2 linked regions of the Chlorobaculum parvum NCIB 8327 genome follow. The protein of the gene in region 1 interacts with the protein of each later gene in a pairwise test. Links are inferred from orthologs where the notes say so. Each region holds a gene or a part of one and is shown in the gene's direction. Other genes may lie near its edges.

The links.
Region 2: the proteins of ftsZ (region 1) and CPAR_RS03590 interact in binary tests that used the Bacillus subtilis proteins (3 or more experiments, as listed by UniProt). The link is inferred for Chlorobaculum parvum NCIB 8327 from one-to-one orthologs.

Annotation. Positions count from the first base shown.
Region 1 is NC_011027.1:2,259,279-2,262,505, reverse strand. Bases 313-3,218 are described here. They hold ftsZ (cell division protein FtsZ), read left to right. Parts: upstream 313-1,072; coding sequence 1,073-2,365; downstream 2,366-3,218. Other genes in these bases: CPAR_RS10430 (acetyl-CoA hydrolase/transferase family protein), read left to right, coding at 2,548-3,218; ftsA (cell division protein FtsA), read left to right, coding at 313-1,021. Also shown: more of ftsA, read left to right, coding at 1-312; more of CPAR_RS10430, read left to right, coding at 3,219-3,227. UniProt on the Bacillus subtilis protein: Essential cell division protein that forms a contractile ring structure (Z ring) at the future cell division site. The regulation of the ring assembly controls the timing and the location of cell division.
Region 2 is NC_011027.1:748,839-752,065, forward strand. What follows is about bases 128-3,033. They hold CPAR_RS03590 (cell division protein ZapA), read left to right. Parts: upstream 128-1,401; coding sequence 1,402-1,665; downstream 1,666-3,033. Other genes in these bases: pheT (phenylalanine--tRNA ligase subunit beta), read left to right, coding at 128-1,078; CPAR_RS03585 (hypothetical protein), read left to right, coding at 1,091-1,396; rny (ribonuclease Y), read left to right, coding at 1,972-3,033. Outside these bases: more of pheT, read left to right, coding at 1-127; more of rny, read left to right, coding at 3,034-3,227. UniProt on the Bacillus subtilis protein: Activator of cell division through the inhibition of FtsZ GTPase activity, therefore promoting FtsZ assembly into bundles of protofilaments necessary for the formation of the division Z ring.

The DNA of each region.
Region 1 (3,227 bases):
CAACGAGTCCGATGTGCGGCGCTTCCTCGAAAAGGCCAAGACCAACATCCGCTATCTCGACATCGACCACGAAATCATCCACGTTATTCCGCAGGAGTTCATCGTCGATGACCAGGAGGGGGTGCTCGATCCGATCGGCATGGCCGGTATGATCATGCGCGGCAGCGCCTATATCGTTGTCGGGCTTCGCACCAAGATCCGCAACATCAAGCAGTGTATCGAGAAGGCGGGCCTCGAAGTCAATGCCATGACCTTCGAGCCGGTCGCTTCAGGGCTGGCCGTGATGAAGGAGAGTGAGAAGCGGAGCGGTACGGTGGTGATCGACATCGGCGGTGGCACGACCGAGGTTGCCATCTACATCGACGGCGCGATCCGCTACTCCGAGGTGATCAAGGTGGCCGCCAACGACGTGACGCACGATGTGGCCTTCGGCGTCAAGGCGCTCAACGACGTGGCCGAAGATGTCAAGATCCGCTACGGCTGCGCCTGGACGAAGCTGCTCGAAGAGGATGAGGAAATTACGATCGATGGCATCGAGGGACGGCCACGCAAATCCTTGCCGAAAAGTTCGCTCACGGTCATTATCGAAGCGCGCATGATGGAGATTTTCGAGCTTGTGCGCGACATCATCAAGCGCTCGGGCTACTACGAGTATCTGAACGCGGGAGCGATCATCACCGGCGGGGGCTCGCTTTTGCCGGGCACCGTGGAGCTGGCCAGGGATATTCTTGGCCTCGATGTGCGTACCGGCTATCCCGAAGGGGTGTCTGGCGGCATCAAGGATGCGGTCAACAATCCGATGTATGCAACCGTCATGGGGCTGGTGGCTCATTCGCTCGAAAACAGTCTGTATCAGGAGCACGGTATGGCCGAGCCTTCGTCTGCCGGTCAGCAAGCGGCAGCTTGCGATTTACCGCAGTCAGATTCGGCGGCCGCAGGGGCCGACCCTTCTCAGGAGTCGCAACAACCTGCGGGCAACAAGTTTGTCGATCGGCTCAAGAAGTTCTGGGATCAGTTATAGTCAGCATAGAATGCATCCTGCAGTGGCAGGATAAACAAGGGATAGAATAGTATGGCATTTGAACTCGATCCGGGCCTGTTCGACGCCGATCAGGGCAGCGGAGTCAACATCAAGATTGTCGGTGTCGGCGGTTGCGGCGGCAACGCGGTCAACAACATGATTGACAGGAAGATCAGCGGCACCGAATTCGTTGTCTTCAATACCGACCGGCAGGCGCTTCTGAACTCGAAAGCCCCGGTACGGGTGCAGATAGGCAAGAAGGCAACCAACGGGCTCGGCGCAGGAGCCGACCCGGGTAAAGGTCGGCTGGCTGCCGAGGACGACCGTGAACTGATCGCGACCCAACTTCGCGGCGCGGATCTGGTCTTTATCGCCGCGGGCATGGGCAAGGGCACCGGCACCGGCGCGGCCCCGATCGTGGCCTCTATCGCCCGCAACATGGGCATTCTCACCATCGGTGTGGTTACCCGCCCGTTCAGCTTCGAGGGGCAGATCAAGGCACGCATCGCTGATGGGGGAATCACCGAGCTGCGCAAGTATATCGATACGCTCATCATCGTCGAAAACGAGAAAATCCTGAGCATCGCCGATGAAGGGGTCAGCGCTACCGAGGCCTACAACATGGCCAACGACGTGCTGTTCCGTGCGGTCAAGGGCATTGCCGATATCATCACCCACCACGGACACGTCAATGTTGATTTTGCCGATGTCCGCAGCATCATGCAGAGCGCGGGAGATGCGGTCATGGGCTCGGCAGCTGCTGCCGGAGAGCGTCGCGCCCTGAAGGCTGCATCGGATGCCGTCACCAGCCCGCTGATGGAGGGGGTCGCGATGCGCGGCGCCAAGGGGGTGCTGGTGAACATCACCGGCGACGTGACCATGCGCGACATTGCCGAGGCCATGAACTACATCGAGGAGCAGGTCGGTAGCGAGGCAAAAATCATCAACGGCTACGTCGACGAACCGCAGGTTAGCGGTGAGATTCGCGTGACGGTGATCGTCACCGGTTTCAAAAGAGTGGAGCCGTCACATGAGCAGCAGCCATCGGCGCCTGGCCGAAAGGAGGCTTCGGTGCCCAAGCCGCCGTCGGCGCAGGGGTTTGGCCGCCCGACCCATCCGGCCGCCGTCGGGATGCCCGAACAGGCGGTTGAAGATCGCAAAATTCCGGCCTATATCCGCAGAAACCTCTCCATTACGGAGCCTTTCGACATCGGCCGTACCGGGGAATCTTCGGAAAGCAAGGCGCCGTTTACGCCCGAAAGCGGCGATAACGAACAGATTGAGAAAGGTTCGACCGATACCCCGGCCTATCTGCGCCGGAAAAACAACTCTCCCCTGCCGTAAGGCATACCGGGAAAAGGGCGAGGCCGCTTTTCCCGGCCCTACCCTGAAACCATTGTTTTCTCATTCGTTTCAGAAGCAAGGCGTTCATTAAAACATTTCCGGGGCATCCGCCTTTTCGTAGCCGCGTCAGGCTGGCCGAGGAGCGGAATGCCCGCAACCAGTTCAACAAGGAGAGTGCGTTTATGTCCTACCGGACAATATCTGCCGAAGAGGCCGTCATGGCGATCAAATCGGGCGACCGAGTGTTCATTCATACCGCGGCCGCAACGCCGCAGCGACTGGTCGCCGCGATGGTTGGCCGGGCCGATGAGTTGCGTGACGTCGAGATCGTCAGTCTGCACACCGAGGGCGACGCGGCCTACGTCAGGCCCGAGTACCAGCAAAGCTTCAGGCTCAACGCCTTTTTCGTTGGCCGGAACGTTCGTTCTTCCGTGCAGTGTGGCTATGCCGACGCGATTCCGATTTTCCTGAGCGACGTGCCTGCGCTGTTCTACGACAACGTCATGCCGCTCGATGTGGCGCTGGTGCACGTCTCCCCGCCCGATCGGCACGGTTACTGCTCGCTCGGTGTGTCAGTCGATGCGGCCAGGGCCGCCGTGCACACCGCTAAACACGTCATTGCGCAGATCAACCCCCACATGCCGCGCACGCACGGCGAAGGGCTGCTGCACGTCAGCAAGATTCACGCGCTGGTCGAGGTTGAGGATCCGCTGCCGGAGATTCCTCCGCACGAACTGACCGACGTCGAGCGCCAGATCGGCCAGCACATCGCCTCGATTGTCGAGGACGGTGCGACTCTGCAGATGGGCATCGGCGCGATTCCCGACGCGACGCTTGCCGCGCTGACGAACCACAAGGATCT
Region 2 (3,227 bases), 1.5 Mb from region 1 along the record:
CTCGCACCGGGTGGACATCGAACAGGAGATCGATCTCATCGAAGAGGTCGCACGCCTGTATGGTTATAACAACCTCGAACCTTCGTCCGCGATGGTTTCCAGCTATCCGGTTTCGCGCAAGATCCCCGAGTATTTCCCCGATTACCTGCGCAATATCATGATCGGCCTCAACTTCAGGGAGGTGCTCACCAATCCGCTTATCAGAAAAGCTGAAGCGAGTTGTTTCAGTGACCAGCCGGTCAGTGCCCTGAATCCGATCAGCGAAGAGCTCGAAGTGCTTCGACCCTGCCTTGCTCCTTCACTGCTCAGGATCGTCGGCCACAACATCCGTCACGGCAATCGCGACCTTCGCCTGTTCGAGGTTGCACACGGATTCGAGATGCTGCCGGAAGCCGAGCGCAGTGGTTCCGGACCACTTGCAAAGTATCGTGAACGCGAGCTGCTCTCGATGGTCATCACCGGGCGTCGAGAGCCACGAAGCTGGAACCATTCCGGCGAAGAGGTCGATTTTTACGATCTCCGGGGTGTGGTCGAGATGTTGCTTGAGAAGCTGAATTTACTTGATAAATCAGCACTTAATATTTATAATGCCAACACGATTGGTATTGAAATCACATCGGCCGAAAACGGAAACAGCCCGGCTCTGAAAGCCGGAACGGTTCAGCAGGTCAGCAAAGAAGTGCTCGCCGCCTTTGATCTCGATCAGGATGTTTTTCTTGCTGAAATCGATGTTTCCGTACTGGAGCGCTGCTTCGAGTCCGGCGTGGTTTATGAACCGCCGTCGAAGTTTCCTGTCGTCGAAAGAGACCTGTCATTTGCTCTTCCCCGACATATTCCGGCACAGCGCCTGGTCGATCTGGCAACAGAGAGCGATCCGCTGGTCAGGTCCGTGCGCATCTTCGATGTGTTTGACCGCGGCGAGTCCGGAGGCCATGGGCAGGCCGAACGCAGTGTAGCGATTTCGCTTGAGCTTGCCGACAGAACAGGAACGATGAACGAGGAAACGATCAACGCTGTTGTTCAGAAAGTGAGTGACAATGCCAAGAGTGAACTTGGTGCGGAAATCAGGCAAGTTTGAGCCATTTCAGCCATGGATGCAATAGATGAGCATAATGGTCATGACCTGCTGGCTGGTCTCGAAGAGAACGTTGCGAGGCTTGTCGAGCAGTTGACGGAGTGCAGGAAAGAAAACGAGTTATTGAAAGCTGAGGTTTCGAGTCTTCAGAACATATTGCGATCATTCAAGCTGCCGGGAACTGAAGGCCCGTCGGCCGAGGTGCAGGGCGGGGCTGGTGACGGCTTGTCCTACGCCGGAATGCTCCAGATCAAACAGAAACTGGTTCTGGTTCTGCAGAAGATCGAAAGAGAACTGAGAGGCGAGAAAGCCGGATTTTGATGTCCATGGAAAAGATAACTGTCAATGTTTACGGCGACAACTATCCTTTAAGGGTAGAGAACAGTGAACTGACCGGCAAAGCTGCCGGTGATGTCGATGGCGTCATGAGGCGCTTCGCTGCGAAAGCTCCCGATCTGGAGCCTAAAAAGCTGGCCGTACTGGCAGCGATTCAGTTTGCTGAAAAAAAGAATGAACTTGAAGAAGAGCTGTCGCAGCTCAGGCAGAAAATGGCTCGGGTGAATGAATTTATCGAGCAGAATTTGCACTAAAGCGTTACATTGAAAGTAGACGAAATATCCGCACCACGACAAGAGGTGTTTTGTAAGTAAAAGAACTAACACTTTAGAACAGGGAGTCCAAACTCTTCTTTTTGATTGCAGGCCTTGATGCTAAAAGGCGACAAGCCACAGGCATTGGCGCTTTTCGAAGCGACACATTGGAAGCAAAAAATCTGAAGGAGACGCCCACCGTGATTTACGGGTTCTTGAATCTTACACATCTCTTAGGGTGCGGGTTTTTTTTGTTCAATTTTGAAGGATCGGCCCTCTCTGGCCGGTTAAAAGGAGGTTTTTTTAATGGGGATCGTAATAAATCTGTTTCTCATTATTGCGGCATCCGTGATCTTTTTTGCGGTCGGTTTCTACATCGGCCGGTTCTTTCTTGAGCGTATCGGTACTACTAAAGTTCTCGAAGCTGAGGAGCGTGCCGTGCAGGTTGTTCAGGAGGCCCAGAAAGAGGCCAATGAATACAAGGATCTGAAGGTCAACGAAGTCAACCAGGAGTGGAAAAAGCGCAAGCGCGAGTTCGATAGCGAGGTGACGATCAAGAACAACAAGTTCGCTCAGATGCAGAAGCAGATTCGCCAGAAAGAGTCGTCGCTGAACAACCAGCAGCGGGATGTGCGTGAAACTGAAAAGAAACTTCAGGAGCAGAAAGCCGAGCTGAAACACCTGACTGAAACGGTGCAGGGCCGCTCCGAGGAGCTTGAAAAGATCATCTTCGAACAGAACCAGCGCCTCGAAAGCATTTCGAACCTGACTGCCGAAGAGGCCCGTCAGATGCTGATTGACAACATGGTTTCGAAGGCCAGGGAAGAGGCGACCGAAACCATTCACCAGATTCACGAAGAGGCTACGCAGAAAGCTGACCGGGCTGCCGAAAAGATTCTGCTGACGGCCATTCAGCGCATCTCTTTCGAGCAGGCTACCGAGAACGCTCTTTCGGTGGTGCACATCCAGAGCGACGAGCTCAAAGGTCGTATCATCGGTCGCGAAGGGCGTAACATCAAGGCCTTTGAGAATGCAACCGGCGTTGACATCATTGTTGACGATACTCCGGAAGTGGTTATTCTTTCTTGCTTCGATCCGCTGCGTCGCGAAATGGCCAAGCTGACCCTGCAGAAGCTGCTCGTCGACGGCATCATCCATCCGGTCGCGATCGAGAAGGCCTATCAGGACGCCAAGAAAGAGATCGACGACGTCATCATGTCTTCCGGCGAAGAGGTGCTCTCGTCGCTGCAGATTCCCAACATGCCGGCCGAACTTGTTGCCCTGATCGGCAAGATGAAATTCCACACGGTTTATGGCCAGAATCTGCTCCTTCACAGCCGCGAAGTCGCTATGCTGGCGGGGCTCATGGCCGCCGAGCTGAAGCTCGACGCCAAGCAGGCCAAGCGTGCCGGCCTGTTGCACGACATCGGTCTTGTGCTTCCCGAAACCGAGCTGCCGCATGCGCTGGCAGGAATGGAGTTCCTCAGGAAATTCAACGAGTCGCCGGTGGTGCTCAATGCGATTGGCGCTCATCATGGTGAAGTCGGTAAAGAGTCGCCCAT